Regions from separate parts of the Bacillus sp. ISL-39 genome, predicted to be linked through region 2. Evidence: predicted binding sites of a transcription regulator. Region 2 holds the regulator's gene; each other region holds the start of a gene.
What was found. The regulator Rex, encoded in region 2, represses fermentation and respiration genes when NADH is low (regulators of the CRP and FNR family bind a similar motif). The targets are predictions, from matches to a motif close to TTGTGAAATATTTCACAA.
Positions count from the first base shown of each region.

Region 1: J7E37_RS03805 (4Fe-4S dicluster domain-containing protein) is a predicted target of Rex. The motif match lies at 3,048-3,065, and genes of this name have one in related genera.
Region 3: nirB (nitrite reductase large subunit NirB) is a predicted target of Rex. The motif match lies at 6,492-6,509, and genes of this name have one in related genera.

Region 1 covers NZ_JAGGQM010000002.1:388,678-396,609, reverse strand. The annotation lists gene miaB (tRNA (N6-isopentenyl adenosine(37)-C2)-methylthiotransferase MiaB) at 1-313, shown strand, start outside; gene J7E37_RS03815 (YlbF/YmcA family competence regulator) at 315-752, shown strand; gene J7E37_RS03810 (outer spore coat protein CotE) at 1,060-1,602, shown strand; gene J7E37_RS03805 (4Fe-4S dicluster domain-containing protein) at 1,937-2,848, opposite strand; gene J7E37_RS03800 (molecular chaperone TorD family protein) at 3,155-3,769, shown strand; gene J7E37_RS03795 (molybdopterin-containing oxidoreductase family protein) at 4,125-6,320, shown strand; gene J7E37_RS03790 (4Fe-4S dicluster domain-containing protein) at 6,320-6,856, shown strand; gene nrfD (NrfD/PsrC family molybdoenzyme membrane anchor subunit) at 6,862-7,758, shown strand; gene J7E37_RS03780 (hypothetical protein) at 7,885-7,932, shown strand, end outside.
Region 2 covers NZ_JAGGQM010000015.1:39,262-47,193, reverse strand. The annotation lists gene J7E37_RS13105 (ABC-F family ATP-binding cassette domain-containing protein) at 1-1,667, opposite strand, end outside; gene moaC (cyclic pyranopterin monophosphate synthase MoaC) at 1,848-2,342, shown strand; gene J7E37_RS13095 (redox-sensing transcriptional repressor Rex) at 2,372-3,037, shown strand; gene J7E37_RS13090 (YdiK family protein) at 3,064-3,264, opposite strand; gene J7E37_RS13085 (CPBP family intramembrane glutamic endopeptidase) at 3,268-3,999, opposite strand; gene groES (co-chaperone GroES) at 4,382-4,666, shown strand; gene groL (chaperonin GroEL) at 4,725-6,353, shown strand; gene J7E37_RS13070 (FAD-dependent monooxygenase) at 6,813-7,932, shown strand, end outside.
Region 3 covers NZ_JAGGQM010000005.1:58,759-66,690, forward strand. The annotation lists gene J7E37_RS06385 (hypothetical protein) at 1-19, shown strand, start outside; gene J7E37_RS06390 (YciI family protein) at 76-333, opposite strand; gene J7E37_RS06395 (precorrin-2 dehydrogenase/sirohydrochlorin ferrochelatase family protein) at 469-1,095, opposite strand; gene J7E37_RS06400 (sirohydrochlorin chelatase) at 1,292-2,020, opposite strand; gene cobA (uroporphyrinogen-III C-methyltransferase) at 2,048-3,508, opposite strand; gene J7E37_RS06410 (nitrite reductase (NAD(P)H) small subunit) at 3,637-3,957, opposite strand; gene nirB (nitrite reductase large subunit NirB) at 3,972-6,395, opposite strand; gene J7E37_RS06420 (DUF948 domain-containing protein) at 6,655-7,023, shown strand; gene J7E37_RS06425 (M14 family zinc carboxypeptidase) at 7,240-7,932, shown strand, end outside.

The sequences.
Region 1 (7,932 bases), on a different contig from region 2:
CGCTAAAATGCAGGATAATGTCCCAATGGAAGTGAAAAAAGAGCGCCTGCAGCGCCTGAATGCACTTGTGAATGAGCAATCAGCACAGTCTATGAAGAAATATCAGAATCAGATTGTTGAGGTCCTGGTCGAAGGCGAAAGCAAAAACAATCCTGATGTTCTTGCGGGTTACACGAGCAAGATGAAGCTTGTCAATTTTGCTGGACCGAAGACGGCAATCGGCAAAATCGTCAAGGTAAGGATCACAAAGGCAAAAACATGGTCATTAAACGGGGAAATGGTAGAAGAAATCGAACCAGTTGAGGTGAACTAAGTTGGCAAAGTACAATAAAGATGACATTATCCAGCGTTCAAGAGAAATCGCAAGAATGATTGCAGAAACAGAAGAAGTTGACTTTTTCAAGCGTGCAGAAGCACAAATCCATGAGAATGAAAAAGTGAAAACACTTATTTCTTCTATTAAAGGCCTTCAAAAACAGGCTGTTAACTTTCAGCATTACGGAAAAACAGAAGCGTTAAAGAAGACGGAAGCAAAAATTGCTTCTTTAGAACAACAACTTGATGAAATTCCAGTAGTCCAGGAGTTCAAGCAATCGCAAATTGATGTTAATGAATTGCTTCAGCTAGTGGCTACAACGATTTCCAATACAGTTACAGATGAAGTAGTCGAATCAACTGGCGGAGATGTACTTCGCGGCGAAACAGGAGCAGCTTTGAAAAACGAAGCAAGCTGCCATACGCACAACCATTAATCATTGAAGAGTAAATGGCACCCTATTATAGGGTGCCATTTTTTTTCATTTGGATCAGATAATGGACCCTGTTGGGAAGGCGAGAGGACTGTTTATTCAGTCTGGAGTATCTCTTTTCAAGGACTGCGGTATGAAACCAAACCAATCTTAATTACCCAGCAACTTTCTTCAATTGGGAACATTCAGCATGTATGGGCATACAATGAACTATGCCTAAGTTTTTACCAGTGGTTCTAAAATTAATCGCACACTAGTCTAATATCACGCATAAGATGAATTGAAAAAGATTGAGGAGGTTTCGCTCGCAATGGGAGATTACAGAGAGATTATTACGAAAGCCGTCGTAGCGAAGGGACGCAAATTCACGCAGTCCAATCATACGATCAACCCAGCGCATAATCCGAGCAGCATTCTGGGCGCTTGGGTCATAAACCATAAGTATAAGGCAAAAAAGGTAGGGAAAGTGGTTGAAGTAAACGGGTCTTACGAAGCCAACATCTGGTACTCCTTTGATGATAATACAAAAACTGAAGTAGTGACGGAGAAAGTAACTTACTGTGATGTCATCAAGCTGAAGTACCGTGACCCTGATTGCATGGATGACCATGATGTCCTTGTAGAGGTTCTGCAGCAGCCTAACTGTATTGAAGCGGTCATTTCGCCTAATGGCAACAAAATCATCGTTCACGTCGAGAGGGAATTCCTTGTGGAAGTCATTGGTGAAACGAAGGTATGCGTTGTCACTCATCCAGGCGGATGCGATTGCGATGATGATGAGTGGGGCCATGGCATCGATGATGACGAATTCGAAGACTTAAACCCAGACTTCCTCCTGGGAGAGGAAGAATAACATCGAACTAGGAAGCTTTCACTTCCTAGTTTTTTTTTACGCTCTTTCGTAAACTTTGTTGCTTTTACACCCAAAGTAAAAACCGGCTTCTGAGTTTTTACGATTAATTACGTTCCGATCCGGAAGCATTTTTCGAAAAGAGCCCGCAACCTTTAATAATGCGGATGACTGTGTGTGTCCATAAAGCAACAGTCAATGCGGAAACAGCCTTTTTTTATTGGGATACTGAAACGTAAGAGGCGGAAACACATAGCCATTTAAAAAGGTACTGGGTATGGAAGAAGTTTAAAAAATGAGCTTCTAATGACCAGTGCCTTTATTATAGCCCATTCACTCAAAGGAAAAAGTTAGGCTTTTGAATTGTGCTGCATATATGGCATGAATCAGATTCCTCCCAGGCATGAAAGCCGGTGTTGCATTGTTTGCAAATGTTCTTACTCAGATTATAAGAGACTGACGGAGCCTGGTGTACCTTTTGCTCAACTTTTATTGCGCTCGTTCTACAAATGTCCAAGCATAAATTGCAGCCGGTGCATTGGTTTTCATTCATTATCAGCTCGTTTTCCCCGAGGCTGAATACGCCTGAGGGACAAATATTAAAACAGGCTTCACATAGTGTGCACTCATCCTTGTTGATTTCCACTTTATAAAAGGACCAATCCTTGAACAGAACGGAAGGTTTAAAATTGCTTTCATTGAAGCGCCATTTTACAGGTGTCACGGAAGAGAGGACAGTTTTCCTGCTGTCGGAAGAGAGCTTTGCAAAAAAGTCCCGTCTTGATAATCTGAGCTGCTCTTCTGGTTCCAAGACAAACTGGTTTGTAACCTGCAGGAGTTCAAGTGACATAGCGCTAAGAACTTCATTGGCCTGGCTGATCCGATTTACTAAAATCGCATTTATAGAAGGCTGATGAATAAAGCGGATTCCTTTTTTATGGTAGTAAAGCATTTCCGTTAAGCTTGGCAGCGGCGATTCGTGCTCGAGGAGAAGATGATCCTGGCTGACCTTTCTTGAAGGAGATTGTCCTTTGACCGCCTGTACAGGACAGACTGTGATACAGACACCGCAGGAAGTGCATCTTTTGCCATCAATCATAATTTTTTCATTCTCAAATAGGATGGCTTCATCTGGGCATTCGTCAATACATGCTGAACAGGAACTTAGCGGGCTGATCTTCCTGGTGCAGGATTCTGAGATCTCCAGCTCGTAGCTCAGACTTTCAAGCCAATTGGTTAACAGAGACATAATCGTCACCTCAGGGGGCATTATTTCTATACTTTCATTTTACGATTAAACCCTTTAAAAAGAGGCAAGTTTGCCAGATATTCATACATATGTAAAAGAAAATTCACAAATGAAGATCCACTGAAGCCATTATATCCTCGTAAAACCAGGAGAAATCAGTTATGTAGACGGACCTATGAAAAATTCATTGCTGATAATTAGGTGAAATCCTTCACATACTCTCCCGGGTTTCGCCACATAATGTATATTGTTTCACAAACTTTTATGCCATATAGTGAAGGTGTATTCGAAAGGTGGTGAATCCCGGTGATTGGATTAGAGAACAGAACGGATTGTGCGAATGTTTTTTTAGTCCTAGCAGATTTATATAAACATCCAACTATAGATATCTGGGATGAGATTAAGGAACAAGAACTTCTGAAGAAGCTGGAAGATTCGATCCAGAATCATTACAATCTTACTTTTTCCTTAGAGGAAGTCTTGCCTGAAAGCTATGAAAAATTTCGAGAATTATTCATGATCTCTATTGGAAGCATGCAAAAGCAGGCTGCCATTCCGGTTGAATCGTTGTATAAACCGTGGACACAGGATGAAACTTGTACACTTCCCTTTGCTCGGGACAAAGGGTACATGCTGGGGGATTCGGCGTTACATATCAATTTTCTGTTAGAAAAGCTAAAGATCGATATTCCTGTTGAATTACAGGGCATGCCGGACCACTTGGCTATCCTGCTGGAATTGCTGGCATATTTCATAGAGCATGCTCCTGAACAATTTACAGCTGAATTTATGGATGATCATTTTGATTGGCTTGAAGACTTTGAATCGAAGCTTTCGCAAGTAACAGAGCACACATTTTATCAGAGCTTGACGAGAGTATTGATTGAGACCGTGCAGGCGCATCGAAATAATTACCAGTAGCTCTTAAATCTTGGCTGATTTCGCATTGATTGCTGCTATTCGCAGATGAACCTGGGCTCTTTTCGAGGAGACTTCCTTGCTTCAAATGCGTAAAAGGTTGTAAAAACAACAAAGTTTAAAAAAAGGTCATAAATCTTAAAGGTGGTGATGCTTTTAGTGAAGGACAATCTTTTGAAAAAAGCTGTATTAATAGATTCAATTCCATCAGTCAGATACTTTGCTAAAGAGACAAAAAGTTTAAACTTTAGCAATGTTGGAAGAAGCATCAAGTTACCGACTGTGCCTGTGATAATGAATTATAGGCATTAAATCCAAAATGTTTTACGGGTTGGGAGTAAAAGGAGGGCTAGTTAAAATGGTGGAAACAAAACTATCACGTCGTGGATTTATCAAAGCCTCTGCTGCTACTGCTGCTTTGGCATCTGCGGGAACAGTAGGCTTTAATGAATGGTCCAAAAATTATGTGAAAGCAGGAGCGAGCGCTGTAGTTAAGGAGATTCCTAGTACATGCAATGCATGTTCAAGTAAATGCGGAATGATCGGCCATGTCAAAAATGGCCGCTTATGGAAGCTGACTGGACACCCTGACCATCCTTATTCGAAAGGAAAGCTGTGTGCGAGAGGGCATGGTTATGCTACTGTTGTTTATTCTAAAGACAGGCTGACACAGCCTTTAAAAAGGGTTGGCGAAAAGAAATTTGAGCCGATCACATGGGAACAAGCGTATAAAGAAATCGCTCAAAAATTAAACAAAATCATTAAAGAACATGGTCCCCAGTCAGTCGCATTAACGGAGGACCCGCGTGCTTCAGGGAAATTTTATTCCCCTCGATTCATCAATGCTCTGGGTTCTGCCAACTATTATACGCACCATGTAGTTTGCTCGAACTCCAGGGATGCTGGTTTCCTTCATACAGTAGGTGTAACGGCTACTAGCGCAGATATCAGCAATGCAAAATATATTATGTTCATTGGCAGGAGCTATGGTGATGGCATCCGTCCTAGTTCCGTACAATCTCTGGCAGCTGCGAAGGATAACGGAGCCAAGATTGTCATTGTCGATCCGCGGTTGAACAATACCGGCAACCTGGCAACTGAATGGCTTGCGATCCGTCCAGGAACAGACCTTGCATTAGTGCTGGCGATGTCATATGTGTTGATAAAGGAAAACCTCCATGACATGGAATTCATTAAAAACCACACTATTGGTATTGAGAAATACGCTAAGGAACTGAAAAAATATACACCACAATGGGCAGAAAAAATCACCGGCATACCTGCAGATGCAATCACACAGATTGCCATTGATATGGGCAAAGCCAAACCGAAAGCGTTGATTGAGCAATCATGGAGAGGAGCATTCGGCTGCAACTATGAAAATAGTACAGAAACCGGCCGTGCCGTTGCAATGTTCAATGCTCTGCTTGGAAACTACCAGCAAAAAGGCGGAAGTATCTTTGGCGGAAAACCTTCGCTGGGTAAGCTTGACAAAGCTAAACACCCGAGTCCGAAAGAACCTGAAGTTCCAAAGGCAGGATCTAAGGAATTCCCGATTGCCTACCCAAATAATGGTGTAGCAACAATCGTTGCAAAAGAAGCACTGGAAGGCAAAATGAAGGCGGCAATTTATTATCATTCCAATGCGGCACTCGGATACGGAAACCCTAAAGTCATGACGGAAGCATTATCTAAAATGGATCTTGTGGTGGCAATAGATGTTCAAATGTCTGAAACCGCACAATTGGCTCACTACGTTCTTCCAGAAGTGACATATATTGAACGCGATGAAGTAATAGAAGGTCTATCAGGTAAGATCCCTGGAATCGCCCTTCGCCAGCAAATGGTGGAGAAAGTCCATCCAGAAACAAAGCCGATCAATGAAATTTATACAGAGCTCGCAAAAGCTTGCGGAGTTGGCCAGTACTTCAATTTCACCCTGGATGAATTGAATGAAGCGATGCTCGCACCGACCGGTATTACGTATAAACAGCTTAGGGAAAAAGGAACCATCATGTTCCCGAACGAGGAAATTACAATCGGTGTAATGCCGAAATTAAAGACTCCTTCCGGTAAAGTTGAATTTTACAGTGAAACATATAAAGCAGCAGGTTTCAAGCCGATCGTCGAATGGATTGAGCCAAAGGTAAGTCCAGCAGACGATTCCTTCCGTCTGATTACGGGCAAGCAGGCGATTCACAGCCATACTCAGACTGCGAATATACCAATCTTGATGCAGATTACAAAAGATTATGATTTAGAGAGAATCTGGATCAACCCTGTCCGTGCCAAAGCACTGGGAATCAAGGATGGCGATATGGTGGAATTGAAATCCAGTGAAGCGACCAGCAAAATCCGGGTCAAAGTTACGGAAAGAATCCATCCAGAGGCAATATTTGTCCCAAGTCATTACGGCATTACGTCTAAAGATTTGAAGACAGGACACGGTGTTGGCTTTGGGTATATGGAGCATGTTCCATTTGATTTTGAAAAATGGAGTGGAGCAGGAAATATCCACGAAGTAATCGTGAAGGTTAGGAAGGTGAATGGCTGATGGCACGGTATGGAATGGTAATAGACACAAGGAAATGCGTCGGCTGTTATGCTTGCCGGGTAAGCTGCCAGATGCAGAATGAGCTTCCGGTAGAAGAATCATATATAAAATTTTATGAAAAGGAAACAGGAGTTTTCCCAAACGTAAAGAATGAAATCATCCCTGTACAATGCCAGCACTGTGAGGATGCCCCATGTGTAAGTGTTTGCCCGACAAAGGCAACCTACACGACGGATGAAGGCGTCGTGCTAGTAGACGCGGAAAAGTGTATTGGCTGCAAATATTGTATGGTTGCCTGCCATTATGGAGCAAGAACGCAGGATCATAATACTGGAGTAGTGGAGAAATGCCGCTTCTGTGCCGAGCTGGTAGCAGAAGGCAAGCAGCCAGCCTGTGTCAGTACGTGCATTAGCAGCGCAAGGATATTTGGTGATCTTGATGATCCAAACAGTGAAGTTTCGAAAGCGATCGTTAAAATGAATGCCCAGCCTTTAAGGCAGGACTTAGGCAAGACAAAAATCTACTACGTGAGGTGATTATAATGGTTTGGGGAACAATTATCGCTGCCTATTTATTCCTTGCTGGACTTAGTGCCGGGGCATTTTTAACCTCTTCCTATGCAGCAAGGAAATATCCTGATGCCAAGACAGTCAGGTTTGTCGGAAGGTTAATCAGCCCAATTCTGATGGGAATAGGACTGTTGCTTCTAATTGTTGATGCTGAAGCTGGTCTAAAGGATCCTTTGCGCTTCATCTATTTGTTTACGAATTTCAGTTCAGTCATGACAATCGGTACTTATTTCATCAGCTTTTTCATGATGGCGGCAGCTTACATCGCCTTGATGGAGCTGTTGAAAAAAGATACGAACAAAATTGTGGAGTATATCGGCATCGTATTCGCTGTTGCCACAGCCATTTACACCGGCTTTCTGATTGGGGTCATCGGTGCTGTACCACTATGGAATACAGCCATTCTGCCGATCCTGTTCTTGGTGTCGGCATTCTCAACAGGAATTGCCGGTACTATGCTCGTGTCAGCAATCTTGGATAAAAAAGTCGTTCACCATGTCATGTCGATAAAAAAGATTCACTTAACATTGCTGATGGCTGAAGTATTCCTGATCTTCACAATGTTCCTAATTACTTCATCGACAAATGAATCAGCATCACAATCTGTTTCAATGCTTCTTACAGGTGAGTACAGTGCTTTATTCTGGTTCGGACTGATTATAGCAGGATTAATCGTTCCCATTACAATTGAAGCCCTTGAATTATGGAATTCAAAAAAACTTCATCAAACTCCGGCGGGACTGGAAGCAGCTGCTTCAGGCTCACACGGAATTGCAGCTACTTTGATCACAGAAAGTGCCGTACTGGCAGGAGGTTTCATTCTCCGCTACCTGTTGCTGGCAGCAGCTGTTCCAGTAATATTTTTATAATAAACGTGCAAACCAGGTATTTTAGGTATCGAGATAACTCTCCCGCTTTTTCTTTTTTCGTAGGCCGAGAACAGATAGCAAGCTTCCGAATATAATGCCTATGATGAACGAGGAGGGATTATTAAGATGAATTTGCCTGCTGCGGATTTAGGAATCATGGCTGAACACCTGCCG
Region 2 (7,932 bases):
AAGCTTCCAGATGCTTTGGCGGCCTGTTCTGCCAATGCCTTCAGCTCTTCCTGCTCAAGCTTTTTCTCGACGTAATAATCGTAATCGCCAAGGTATTCAGTTGAACCAGCACGGTCGAGCTCGAGAACCTTTGTCGCGATCCTGTTGATAAAATAGCGGTCATGTGAGACGAACAGGATGGTGCCTGGATAATCAATCAGGGCATTCTCGAGAACTTCCTTGCTGTCCAGGTCAAGGTGGTTTGTCGGCTCGTCCAAAATTAAGAAATTCGAATTCTGCAGCATCAGCTTGGCCAGTGCCAGACGGGCCTTTTCACCACCGCTCAGGGTGGAGACGATTTTTAAGACATCATCACCTGAGAAAAGAAAGTTCCCAAGTACTGTGCGGATTTCTTTTTCAGACTTCAGGGGGTATTCATCCCAAAGTTCATTCAATACCTTTTTATTCGAGCTGAGCTCTGCCTGTTCCTGATCATAGTAGCCGATCGAAACATTGGAACCATATTGAATATTGCCGTTAATCGAGGGCAGTTTCTCAACGATTGTTTTTAGTAAAGTTGATTTTCCAACGCCATTCGGTCCAACCAGTGCCGTACTGTCCCCACGGGAAAGATTGAACGAGATATTTTCAGATACGATGTCATTCTGATAGCCGACAGCAAGTGTATTCACCTTCAGGACATCATTCCCGCTCTGGCGCTCAATTTGGAAGCTGAACGTGGCGGATTTTTCATCACCCTTAGGCCTGTCCATACGGTCGATTTTTTCAAGCTGTTTCCGTCGGCTCTGGGCACGCTTAGTTGTTGATGCCCTGGCCAGGTTACGCTGGATAAAGTCCTGTAGCTTGGAGATCTCATCCTGCTGCTTCTCATACAGTTTCAAATCCCGCTCATAATTCGCGGCTTTCTGCTCTAAATACGAGCTGTAATTGCCAGGAAACTTCGTCAGCTGATGGCGGGAGATTTCATATACCTGGTTCACGACCTTATCAAGGAAGTAGCGGTCATGTGAGACGATCAGGATGGCTCCGCTATAGCCTTGCAAATACTGCTCAAGCCAGGAAAGCGTGTCAATATCCAGGTGGTTCGTCGGTTCATCCAGAATCAGAATATCCGGGCGCGTCAATAATAGCTTCGCCAATGCGAGTCTAGTTTTCTGTCCGCCGCTTAAAGTGGATATCTTTGTGGAATAATCAAAAGAATGGAAGTTCAGGCCGTGAAGGACGGAACGGATATCGGCTTCATATTGGTATCCGCCTTTTTCCTTGAACTGAACCTGCAGCAAGTCATACTCTTTGAGGACTCTGTCGTATTCTGTCTGATTAGACAGGATTCCAGGATCCGACATTTTTTCCTCCAGCCGGCGCAAGTCTTTTTCCATGTTGTGCAGATGATCAAAAACACCCAGCATTTCATCCCAGATGCTTTTCTCGGATTCAAGCCCTGTATTTTGGGCCAGATAGCCAATTGTCGTACCTTTTGGCCGGATGATCTCACCGCCGTCATGTGATTCGTACCCGGCGATGATTTTCAGCAGGGTTGATTTTCCTGCCCCGTTCCGGCCGACAAGCGCTACTCGGTCATTAGTCTGTATTTCAAACTTTATATTCGATAAAATAAGATCAGCAGCAAAATATTTTGATAGCTGATTAACTTGTAATAATATCATTATTTTTCACCTCTATTGCCTTAGAGATAGTGTAACCCAATAATATAGGCACGGCAATATGTGCGCCCTGCTATAGGTCCCATGGTATTAAAATTCCGCTATATTATTGAGAACATTGAAACAAAGTTCACACACAAGTTTGACAAAATAGTGTATCATTTGGTAGAAAGGAGCTTTATTATGGCAGAATTTACGCATTTTAACGAAGAGGGCAGAGCGAAGATGGTCGATGTCAGCGAAAAACCAGAGACGGTCCGTACGGCAGTCGCCCATTCAAGCATAACCGTGAACGAAGATATATATGTGAGAATCACTGAAAATAAAATGAAAAAAGGGGATGTACTTGCTGTCGCGCAGGTAGCAGGCATCATGGCAGCGAAGAAGACGTCTGAAATCATCCCGATGTGCCACCCGATTCCATTGACAGGCATTGACCTTTCATTCGATTGGGAGCAAAATGAAAATGACTATATTTTGAACATCGCCGCAGCTGTAAAAACAAAAGGGAATACAGGTGTGGAAATGGAAGCGCTAACAGCAGCTTCAGCATGTGCGCTGACTGTTTATGATATGTGCAAGGCCGCAGATAAGGGCATGGTGATCGGCAAGACATATCTTGTTGAAAAAACCGGCGGTAAAAACGGTGATTTCAAGAGAGAAGAAAAGTTGAGATAGAAATACGGACAGAGGGTGGAGGATGGAGAATGACGAATGATGCTATGAAGATTCCGCAGGCAACCGCAAAACGTTTGCCACTATATTACCGGTTCTTATTGAACTTGCATTCTTCAGGGAAGCAAAGGGTGTCATCCGCGGAATTAAGTGAAGCGGTAAAAGTGGATTCAGCGACTATCCGAAGGGATTTTTCCTACTTTGGAGCTTTGGGTAAAAAAGGGTACGGGTACAATGTGAATTACCTGCTGACTTTCTTCCGAAAGACACTTGATCAGGATGAACTGACGAAGGTAGCCTTGATTGGAGTCGGGAATCTGGGAACAGCGTTTTTGAATTATAATTTTTCCAAAAACAATAACACGAAGATTGAGATAGCCTTTGATGTTGACCCTGACAAGGTCGGCACGAAGATTGGCGACGTAGCAGTATATCATATGGATGACCTGGACAAGGTTGTCGTCGAGGAAGGAATCCAGGTCGCAATCCTGACTGTTCCTTCAGCAGTAGCACAGCCGATAACAGACCGATTGGTGCAGGCGAATATCAAGGGAATCCTTAATTTCACGCCAGCGAGACTGAATGTGCCGGCGTCCATCAGGATTCATCACATTGATTTGGCGGTTGAACTGCAGTCATTGATTTATTTCTTAAAACATTATCCAACAGATACTGAAACAACTGAATCGGTAGAATAAAAAACAGCTCCTTCACGATGAAGGAGCTATTTTTTCTGTATATTCTTCAGTTTGAAATGGAACATGATCATCCTGATGCCAGAGCCAAAGTCGAACGTGGCAAGGGCTACAAGCAAATAGCTGAAGAATCCCCAGCCTGTCTCATTTACATTCTGGATGGCGAAATAGGTGAATAAGCTGCCTAACAAGATGTAGACAATGCCTGAAAATATAGGCGATTGCTTCATAACTTAAAATCCCCCAATAAAGCTTTGAATTTTCTCTGCTTCTTTTATCATTCTCTCAATGTCTTCCCTAAATACGGATTGAATCAGTACAACCATCGTATTCATTGTAACATGGGCAATGATAGGCACGATGATCCGCTTTGTTTTTACATAAAGGAAAGCAAAGGTGAACCCCATTGCTGAGTACAGGATCACGTGCTCCGGCTCCATATGCGCAAGCGCGAAAATGACGGAGCTGATCAGTCCGGCGAAAAAGAAATTCATTTTCTTATGCAGGCTGCCGAAAATGATTTTTCGGAAGACGATTTCTTCTAAAATTGGGCCGATAATCGAACTGACCAAAATGACAATCGGGAACATTTCAATCAGCTTGATGATTTCCTGTGTATTCTCCGAGCCCATTTCGATCCCAAGCATGTTCTCGATGCTTGCAGCAATCGATTGGGCGAACAGAGCAAGGAATACACCTGCGAATGCCCAGACAGCTGAGCTTGCCGGTGATGAAGCATCACGCAGGTCGGCGCCTGTCCGGCGTTCCTTCCTTAGGAGCAGGAGCACAATCACAAGTGTCAGCGAAAAGCTGATCACGAGCCAGTAGGGAATCGAAAGGGTCTCCATTTCCTCCAGGCTTTTTCCCATTGCGGCTCCGATAAAGGCAACAATCGGGATACCGATCAAGCTTGAAAGCTGCATGGCGATATAGGCGATAATGACGTACCAGTATTCCTTTTTCAATATGATAATCTCCTTCTATTCGGATCGGTCTATGTGTATGCCATAAAAGCAATTATAAGAATGCTATCTATCCATTTTACTAGTAATCATCGGGAAAGTTCAAATATCAGGGTGTCTCGTGAATATTTTGGTTAAAATTCCTGTGAACTGGCATACTCTTTATGGTGGTCTTTTTTAGCCGGGCTTCCCACGGATATGCGAAAAATAGTACATGCTGTCGAAGGGAAAGAGGCTGGATTTAAATGCTAAAATTTATAAAAAAATTAGGCTTCACGCTTGCAAAAAAAATGGAGATTCATTATTATATAAATTGTGTTAGCACTCTATTGAGGCGAGTGCTAATAAAAAATAATCTACATATAATTTGAGGAGGTTGTTTCACTTGATCAAGCCACTAGGAGATCGCATTATTATCGAGCTTGTTGAGTCTGAAGAAAAAACTGCAAGCGGTATCGTTTTACCCGACACAGCGAAAGAAAAACCTCAAGAAGGTAAAGTCGTAGCTGTTGGAACTGGCCGAGTTCTTGAAAGCGGTGAGCGCGTTGCTCTTGAAGTTGCAGTCGGAGACCGCATTATCTTCTCAAAATACGCAGGCACAGAAGTAAAGTACCAGGGAACTGAGTACCTGATCCTACGTGAAAACGACATTCTAGCAGTTGTAGAATAATCACTGCGATTATAGACAGAACGTTAAAATATTAATAATCTGAGGAGGTCTTTTTACAATGGCAAAAGAAATTAAGTTCAGTGAAGAAGCACGCCGCGCGATGCTTCGCGGGGTAGATTCTCTTGCAAATGCAGTAAAAGTAACTCTTGGACCAAAGGGACGCAACGTGGTTCTTGAGAAGAAATTCGGTTCACCTCTTATCACGAATGATGGTGTAACGATCGCAAAAGAAATCGAGCTTGAAGATGCATTCGAAAACATGGGTGCTAAGCTTGTTGCTGAAGTAGCAAGCAAGACAAACGATGTTGCTGGGGACGGAACGACTACTGCAACAGTTCTTGCTCAAGCGATGATCCGCGAAGGTCTTAAGAACGTAACGGCCGGCGCTAACCCAATGGGCATCCGCAAAGGTATGGAAAAGGCTGTTGTTACAGCTGTTGAAGAGTTAAAGGCTATTTCCAAGCCAATAGAAGGCAAAGCTTCGATCGCACAAGTTGCGGCAATCTCTGCTGCTGACGAAGAAGTAGGCCAATTGATTGCAGAAGCAATGGAGCGCGTTGGCAACGACGGCGTTATCACAATCGAAGAATCTAAAGGCTTCACTACAGAATTGGACGTTGTTGAAGGTATGCAGTTCGACCGCGGATATGCATCTCCTTACATGGTAACTGATTCTGACAAAATGGAAGCAGTTCTTGAAAATCCATATATCCTGATCACTGACAAGAAGATCGGCAATATCCAGGAAATCCTTCCTGTTCTTGAGCAGGTTGTCCAGCAAGGCAAGCCATTATTGATCGTTGCTGAAGATGTGGAAGGTGAAGCACTTGCTACATTAGTAGTCAACAAGCTTCGCGGAACATTCAACGCAGTAGCTGTCAAGGCTCCTGGCTTTGGTGACCGCCGTAAGGCTATGCTTGAAGACATCGCTGCATTGACTGGCGGTGAAGTGATCACTGAAGAGCTTGGCCGTGAACTTAAGTCTGCTACAATCACATCACTTGGACGCGCTTCTAAAGTTGTGGTTACAAAAGAAAACACAACAGTGGTTGAAGGTGCTGGAGACAGCGCTGCAATCGAAAGCCGCGTAAACCAGATCCGTGTTCAAATGGAAGAAACAACTTCTGAATTTGATCGTGAAAAGCTGCAAGAGCGCCTTGCTAAGCTAGCTGGCGGTGTTGCAGTCATCAAGGTTGGTGCTGCTACTGAAACTGAATTGAAAGAACGCAAGCTTCGCATTGAAGATGCCCTTAACTCAACTCGCGCTGCAGTTGAAGAAGGAATCGTATCAGGCGGAGGCGTAGCGCTTCTTAACGTATACAACAAAGTGGCTGGAATCCAGGCTGAAGGCGACGAAGCTACTGGCGTGAACATCGTCCTTCGCGCTATGGAAGAACCAGTTCGCCAAATTGCTCACAACGCTGGCCTTGAAGGATCAGTCATCGTTGAGCGCCTGAAGCGCGAAGAAGTAGGCACAGGCTTCAACGCTGCAACTGGCGAGTGGGTAAACATGATCGAATCCGGTATCGTGGACCCAACTAAAGTGACTCGTTATGCACTTCAAAACGCAGCATCCGTATCTGCAATGTTCTTGACTACTGAAGCAGTAGTTGCCGACATTCCAGAAGAAGGCGGCGGCGGAATGCCTGACATGAGCGGCATGGGCGGCATGGGCGGAATGATGTAATAAGCCGCTTTACGCCTTGATCTATAAGGGTCTTAAAGCGATTTGCTAACATAATGAAAAATGAAAGAAGCTTCTCATAAGTTGACCAAACTTGTGGGAAGCTTCTTTTTTCGTTTCTTGCGTGACATAAAGGTACTAGAATAGTAACGAAAGTTTGGTACCTTCTCTACTTTTTACCCCTTCAAATTAATTACACTTCTTAACTGCATAAATTTCATTTAACCATTTAGGATTCGTAAGCGAACAATTCATACAAACATTCTTGCTATTTATTTTGCATAGAAAATATCTTATTCAATTTAAAAAAAATTAAATTTAATATTTACATCCGGCAGAAATCCAACTATAATGAATGTAAGTAGTTACTAACATTACTAATTTTGTTATAGTCTTTTGGGTAACTACTAGATCAATATTGATGCTAACTAACAAATACTTTATAACTGGGGTGAATAATATATGAAAAAAATAAATACAGATGTATGCATAGTAGGATCAGGGCCTTCAGGAGCTTTGCTTGGCTTATTATTAGCAAAACAAGGACACGAGGTAATATTATTAGAGAAATTCTCTAACTTTGACCGTGATTATCGAGGTGAAATTCTGCAGCCGTCTACTTTACAGTTACTCGACAAAATAAACTTACTTGAATATATTCTTGAACAACCCCACAAGAAAATTGCACAAGGGGGGATACACTTTAAAGGTAATAGAATTATGGAATTTAAAATGAATGATATATCTCAAGAATATCCCTATGCCATTCAAATGGCTCAATCAACATTTATCCAAGCCTTGTTAGTTGAAGCAAAAAAACACCCAAATTTTAAAATGTATTTCAACTCTAATATTAAAACAATTCTTAGAGATGAAGATAATCATATAAATGGGGTGTCCGGTACCATTGAAAAAGAACCAAATGAGATCTATGCTAATGTAACTGTTGGTAGTGACGGAAGACAATCAACTATAAGAAAACAAACATCATTTAAGGCTACTAATGAACACCATCGCAGTAATTTGGTTTGGTTCACTATAGATTGGCCATCACACTTGCCTCATGAGTTAATGTATATGTTTACAGGGAAGAATAATTTATTCATGATTCCAAAGTATCCAGACAAAATGCAAATAGGATATACATTTACCAAAGAGCAGCAGGCCAGGGTAAAAGAAAATAACTATCAAGAAATTAGGAGCCTCGTAATTGAACAATTTCCAGAGTTAAAAGAGCAAGTAGAGAATTCCAAACAGTTTGTTAAGCTACAAGTCATTTCTTTAACATTGGAACATTGGGCAACGGATGGATTAGTCTTAGTCGGAGATGCTGCACACGTTATGACCCCCATTGGAGTCATTGGTATCAATGTTGCTTTAGCTGATTCTATTGTTGCTGCGGATGTTATACATGAAGCATTATTGGAGAAAGATTATTCAAAATACAAATTGTCAGAGATTGAAAAGAAAAGGAAACCGGAAGCAGACCAACTTCAAAAATTACAGATTAAAGTAGAATCATTGATTTTTACTACCAATCCTGTTGTATCTAATATAAGGCCTTATTTGGTGCAATTCATAT
Region 3 (7,932 bases), on a different contig from region 2:
CGAAGCAGAAAAAAAATAATAGGATATAGTATCCTGGAAAGGACTTCCGCACTTGCTGGAAGTCCTTTTTTATTCCTAATGAACCAGATTCCTTGTCGTCTGCGGACTGTCTATCAGCCAGTTATTTTCTTCGTTGGCAAAGATTTTGAGTGCTTCATCAATATCATCGCAATTCAGGATGACCATTGCTTGCTCGTTATTTTTAAACGGGCCGCCAACCATCAGTTTCCCTTCCTGGTTTAAATTCCTGAGGTGTTCAATATGCCTTGTCAACAGGCTTGGTTCCAGTTTGCCTTTCCTTTTATCTTTTAGGAACACGACAAATTTTTTCATAAACGGTACTCCAATCAAATATTTTCCATTTAATTATATCATTTCCAATTATCCCCGGCATGTATGGGCGAATTCCTTAATAAAAAAATGGACTTTTAAACAAAAAAAAGGGAAGTAATTGTACGCATTCGCGCTTTACCTCCCCTCCTCACGTATCGCTTCTTCAAGCAACCTGGCAAACCTTTCTTCTCGATAGGACTCCTTTAGGAAACTCTCGTCTGCTATGGTTCTCAGAAGCTTCCTTCTTACTGTTTCATCTTTGACAGCCGCCTTGATTTCTTTACGGCTGGATGCCAGGAACTCCAGGTAGCTCTCATATTGTTCATCAAACATCTGCTCCAGCTGGCGGCAAATCTTTTTTGCCAGTACCGGACTTGCTCCCGATGTAGAGACGGCAATGGTCAATTTGCCTCTTTTCATGACGGATGGGACCTGGAAGTCCGATTCTTCAGGATGATCTGCAAGATTAACCAATTGATATGGTGCTGCATCCCTTTTAACTGCCAGATTCGTCTCTCGGTCATTAGTGGCGGCAACGATGAGCAAAGCTCCTTCAAGATTTTCCTTTGCATAGGGCTCAGGCCGCCAGGAAATTTCGCCTGTTTCGGATAGCCGCAGCAATTCGCTTGTTAATTCCGGGCTCACCACCTTCACTTTCGCTCCAGCATCCAGTAATCCATAGACTTTACGTTGAGCGACTCTGCCCCCGCCAATCACAACGACATTCCGATCCCGTATCCGTACATTTATAGGGTATATCATGCTTTCACTCTCCATTTATTGACGTTGTTGCCTGCGAATTATATTTTATTAGCGGAGTTCACAACTTTATTGGCGAAAATATAATTTTATTGGCGGTTTTCACAACTTTATTGGCGAAAATAATAATTTATTTGTGATGTTCACAAATTTATTGGCGATGTTCACAATTCTATTGGCCAAAACCGTATTTCTAAGTTTACCTTACGCTTGCTTCATCAACTCTTTGCAGAAGCAGTTCACCCAGACGTTCATCAAAGCCTACTGGTTCGCACAGGACAATCTCTTTTTCCGAATATTGAACCAACACATTGTTTACTGTTTCCTCTATTTTAGCGGTAAAACCGCCTGTATACAGCAAAAATGGCAAAATATAAATCTTTGATGACGAGTCGCTTCCCAAGAGCTTTTCTCCATAAAATGGCTGTGATGTTATATAGCCAGTATCTACTCTGGCCGAGACTTTCTCCTGCACCCTGCCTGCCAGCTTCTCGAATTCCACCGCAGCCAGGGGATCCCTGCTGCCATGTCCGACGAGCAGGACGGTCTCTGAGTTCATACCTGAAAACCCTTGTTTATTTAAACGGTCCAGAACGATTTCCAGTAATGTTTCATTTACTCCAAGCGGCTCGCCATAGAATATCTTTATTTCTGGATACTGTTGTTTTACCCTATCCAATTCAGCCGGAATGTCTACATTTGCATGGATTCCCGGAAGCAGCAATACCGGAACGACGATTATTGATGATGCTCCCTTTAAAATACATGCTTCGACCGCTTCGAAAATGGTTGGCCGGGCATTTTCAAGGAATCCATAGGCTGTATTCGTACTCTTCCCTGTGGATATTACCTTCTCGATGAATGAAACAAACACCTTGTTTCCTTGCTCACTTCTGCTGCCATGGCTGATGTATACTGTTGCTTCCATATCTTTCTCTCCTTTAAAACAAATCCATTACACGAATGCCAGCTCAGATTCTTTATTGGCCAAACAATCGACCACAGCGGTTTTATCCGGCGCCTCCAACACATTACCAGCTGCAATGCCATATTCCCCTGCAGTCACTGCCGTCTTAACTCCCATGCAAACAATGTTTGCTGTTTTCAACAGCTGCTGCGGAATGAGCTCCTTGAGGACCCCTTCTTCAATCATTGTTTTGACAGACCTGCTGCTTGGCAAAATAACTGTGTTGACAGAAGCTTCATCAAACACTCTTTTAAAAATTGGCGTGAATTGCTCGTCAATGACCTTTTTGGATGTTACGAACCTTTCAGCATGAGGATACTTGTAGGCTGTATCACTGTCACCTACGATTAACAGCTTTCCATATTGAGACATCTTCACATCCACTTCTGCCAAAAAGCCCTTTTCATTCAATGCCTTGACAGACTTTGTTGAACAGCCGTAAAAGTCTGCTTTCACCCTTCTGATATCGATGCCTTCTGAAAATAAGATTTCGAAGAATTCTCCGACACTTTCAGGAGAGGTAAAAAGGATTTTTTCGTATTCTGGAATTCTGTCGATCACCGCCTGATCCGCTGGCAGTGAAATCTTTTTCCATTTCGGGAATTCAATCACATCTGCTCCCTGCTCCATCAATTCCTTCGCCAGTTCACTCTCATCCGTTCCTGTTCGGGCAAGTAATATTTGTTTACCAAACAAAGGTTTCTTTTCAAACCAGTTCAACTTCTTTCGAAGCGATACAATGTCACCAACAAGAGTGATGGCAGGGTTGGTAAAATTCACTTCCTTCGCTTTGGAGGCAATATTGGACAGAGTTCCCTCCAAAGTCTGCTGCCGGGAGAAGGTTCCCCATTGGATGAGGATCACCGGGGTGTCCTCCGCTTTTCCATGCTTGATCAAATTTTCACTGATATACGGAAGATTTGAAATCCCCATGTAAAAGGCAATGGTGTCAATGCCGGTTGCAAGCCCTTTCCAATCCAGTTTCGGCTGGCCATTTTCAGATTTATCATGGGCAGTCACCACCGCGAAGGATTCGCCAAATTCACGGTGTGTGACGGGAATTCCTGCATATAGCGGTGCAGATATTCCTGAAGTGATTCCCGGTACAATGTCAAAGGAAAGGCCATTTTCGGCCAAAGCAGCTGCTTCCTCGCCTACGCGCCCAAATACGCCAGGATCGCCGCCCTTGAGACGGACAACGATTTTTCCTTCAAGCACTTTTTCAACCAGAAGGTCGTTGATCATTTCCTGGCGAAGGACGTGCCGGTCCGGAAGCTTGCCGCAGTAAATCAGCTCGCAATCTGCAGGAGCATAATCCAGCAGTTTCGGATTGGCAAGGCGGTCATATAGAATGACCTGAGCCTTTTTGATGGCTTCCATCCCCTTAACTGTGATCAGCTGTACGTCTCCCGGCCCGGCTCCGACTAAAAATGCTCTTCCTTTTTCCATTGTGTTCCCGCCCTTTCAATGCTGTATAAAGTATAAACTTTTCACAATTAGATTAGTGTCCAGCTCCAGCGCCTAGCCCCTCAGGCGCTTCTGCCTTTCATTGAGAGGGAAGGTTCCCCCCTTTTAGGTCATACTGTTATATACACTTCATTTTCGATTACTACAACATGATACGTTTTTACTTCGCCTGTATCCGGAGCCTGAACTTTTCCGTCTTCCAGGGAAATCTTCAGGTCGTAGACTGGACAGTAGATATACTTCCCGCTTACGAGTGCATCGGCAAGGGTCCCGCCTTTTCTGTGGGGACTGCGGTTCTCAACCGCTTTGACATCTCCATTGGATATCCTGAACAAGACGATGTTCTCGCCATTTACTGTAACCGCCTGCCCTGCGCCTACAGGAAGGGAATCATAATCCGCCAGCTTGATTCTCAACATTGTTTCCTGCATCATCATCCATCCTCCTATTCAACCGTTACGTTGCGTACTTGATAGTACTTTTCTTTTATACCATTATCAGCGATGGCTTCTTGCCATGGCTCGTTATATCGCTCCAATGTCTTATCCAGTCTTTCATTCAACTGCTTTCTCATGTTCTCAACGGCGAGGACTTCCTTGATATGTTCAAATCCCATCCTTTCAAGCCAAGGTGCTGTCCTTTCAAGATATGCAGCTGTTTCACGGTAGTATTGGAGATATGCTCCTGTTGTTTTCAATGCCTCTTCTTTTGTCTTAACGGTATCAAGCAGATCCGCAGCACGAAGGTCTGTTCCGCCATTTCCGCCGATATATATTTCCCAGCCGCCATCGACTCCGACAAAGCCAATATCCTTGATTCCGGATTCCGCACAGTTCCTTGGGCAAGCTGAAACTCCCATCTTGACCTTATGCGGTGTATCAAGGCGCTCAAACTTTTTCTCGAGCTCAATTCCAAGTCCCATTGAATCCTGAGTTCCAAAACGGCAGAACTTTTCGCCAACACAGGTTTTTACGGTACGCAATGTTTTTCCGTACGCATAGCCTGATGGCATCCCCAGGTCTTCCCACATTGCAGGAAGATCCTCTTTGTTGACACCGAATAGGCCAATCCTCTGTCCGCCCGTCAGTTTTACCAAAGGTACGTCGTACTTCTCGGCAACTTCTGCAATTTTCTTCAGGTCTGCAGCAGTCGTCACACCGCCATACATTCTTGGAACAACTGAATATGTCCCATCCTTCTGGATGTTGGCATGCATTTTCTCATTAACCAGCCTTGAATCCCGTTCATCCTTATAGCCGTCAAAATTGACCATACCAAGGTAATAGTTGATCGCCGGACGGCATTTCGAACATCCTTCTTCCTGGGACCAGCCCAGAACATTCATGACTTCCCTGACATTCGTCAGGCCTTTTGCCCTGATTTCGGCGACTATTTCGTCTTTGCTTAAAGTTGTGCACCCGCAAATCCCTGCTTTTTTCACCGAAGTATCATATTGGTCGCCAAGCGTGTATGCGAGGATGTCAGATATGAGCGATTTACATCTTCCGCATGAACGGCCTGCATTTGTGCAGCCGCCCACTTCTTCAACAGTAGTCAACTCATTAGTACGGATTGCGTCGACAATCGTTCCTTTTGTGACACCATTACAGCCGCAGACAAGCTCGTCATCAGCCATCGCCGCTGCATCGCCTGCTTCTCCACCGCCACAGCAGCCGTTTGCTTCTAGAATTGAAACACTAGTCATTCCGCTGATGTCTTCTCTTTTCGTCAGCATCCTGAACAGTCGGTTGCTGTCCTTTGTGTCCCCATAAAGTACAATCCCGGCAATCCGGTTATCCCGAATGACAATTTTCTTATAGATTCCATCAAACTCATTGTGGACCTTGATTGATTTAGTTCCTTCGTCATCACCGATTTCACCTGCTGAGAACAAATCACAGCCAGATACCTTCAGCTGGGTGCCGCAAATCGTTCCTTCATAAGGGTTAGCCGGAATCCCCGCAAGGTTAGCTGCAAGTACTTTTCCCTGTTCATACAGCGGTGCCACAAGGCCATAAACGATTTCTCTATGTTCAGCACATTCCCCGACGGCATATATATTCGGCACATCTGTCTCCATATAATCATTGACGACAATCCCTCTGTTAACATAAATGCCGCTGTCTTTGGCCAGCTGGACATTAGGGCGGATGCCGACAGCCATGACGACAAGATCCGCCTGTATTTCGGAACCATCAGAGAATCTGAGTCCGGCTACTCTCTCGTCTCCTAGAATTTCCGCGGTCTGCTTTTCAAGCATGAAATTCATGCCCTGGTTTTCAAGTTCTTTTTTCAGCATTCCAGAAGCTGTTTCATCAAGCTGTCTTTCCATCAGATGCGGCATCAAATGGACAACATCGACTTCCATGCCCAAATTCAGCAACCCTCTAGCCGCTTCCAGGCCTAGCAGCCCGCCGCCAATTACAGCAGCCTTTTTATACTGTTTGGAATCTTTGATCATCATTTCACAATCATGGATGTCACGAAACCCGACTACTCCCTTTTTTTCAGATCCGGGCACAGGAAGAATAAACGAGCTGGAGCCTGTAGCGATGATCAACTCATCATAATCTACCAGGCGTCCCTGATCAGATAGGACCTGCTTCTTCCGCTTGTCTATCCCGACTACTGCTTCCCCTGTATGAAGCTGGATGCTGTTACTCTTGTACCAATTCCAGTCATTCATGATGATGTCCTCGATTGACTTATCTCCCTGAAGGACAGTGGACAACATAATTCTATTGTAGTTAGGATGTGGCTCATTCCCAAAGATAGTGATCTCATATCCATCTGGCTGAAGTTTAAGCAATTCTTCAATCGTCCTTACTCCTGCCATTCCGTTTCCTATCATGACTAGTTTCTTTTTCATCTCGTTTGTCCTCCCATAGTTAAAGCTTCTGTTCCGGAGTTTTCATTAATGATATTTCCTCTATGTATACATTGTATTGTGATTTGAGGTTCCTGTTTGTGAAGTTCGTCACACTTCAGATAATGCATGTTCACTATTTCACAAATACTTCAAAATTAACAATTTTAGGCTGTATGTAAAAATCAGTTATTCTTCGGCTGAAATAGGGTAATCAATATGTAAATGATATTTATTCGCAAGCTGGAAAGGAGGCTTATTTATGATCATTGTATATATAAGTATCGCTGTCATCGTGGCTGCCCTCGGTTACCTGGGATATGTTGCATATAAAACATTTAAAGACGCCAAGCCAACGATTGATAGTCTTCAGGAGACAGCCACACGGGTCCAAAATAAAACGAATGCAATCAAAGAAGAAACTGATTCACTAAAGTTTAAACAGCAAAAGCTGATGACTGATTTTGAAAAGAAAAAGAAAGCTGTCAAAACCGTTGTTTTTTCAGTAAAACAGACACCGGTAGAATTCAAGAACGCACTTGTTGCAAAACCTGTCGCTGAACTTGAACAGAAGTATAAAGCAAGACAGTGGAACCGCAAGCGTCGCAACCGAACAATGCAGCCACAATAAAACAGGGCAACTCGCCCTGTTTTTTATTTGTCTCTGCCTGGTGACTATCTTCCTACATCTCCCTTTCGATTTATTTCCCAATATCGCTGGACCCAAGGAGTATCAACATTTATATTCCCGAGAATAAAAATTAGGAAATTCGTACGATTGCCGAAATAATAATTAATATTTAATATGTATAAATATACAAAAAAACTACATTCGGAGGATACATAAATGAAGAATAAAAAAATTATTTCTGGTGTGGTAGCTGCAAGTTTGCTAGCATCCTCACCATGGACGCCGGCGCTTGCTGAGTCTTTAAGCTGGAGTTATGTAAATGCATACGAAGAAAAGGACGGCAGCCTATTCAACAGCGAAAACTATGATTTTATGAAATTCTCGGAAATCGGCGATAAGCTTGCCCAAATCGAGAAGCAATCCAACCGAGTGAAAGTCGAAGTAAAAGGTCAGTCATCAACAGGACAGCCTCTTTATGTCGTGACCATCGCTTCCCCGGACTCACAGGGCAAGTTCGGCAAGATCCAGGCTTTAAGAAAACAAATGTTCAAAAACCCTCAAAAAGCTCAGGACTGGATTGACAATAACCCAGACTTCAAAGTGCCCATCATGATCAATGGCTCCATCCATGGTACCGAGTTTATCGGCAGTGATGCGGTCATGCAGCTGATCGAGCGCTTTGCACTTGAGAATGACGACACCACGAAAGAAATCCTGGAAAATAACATCTTGATTTTCAATGTTGTCCAGAATCCTGATGGACGGATTGATGCTACACGTTTCAACGGAGAAGGTATCGATTTGAACCGTGACTTCATCACCCAGTCACAGCCGGAAACCCAGGAAACTGTAGCCCTGATCAAGGAATGGAATCCAATGGTCTTCCTAGATACTCACGGTTATGTTAAA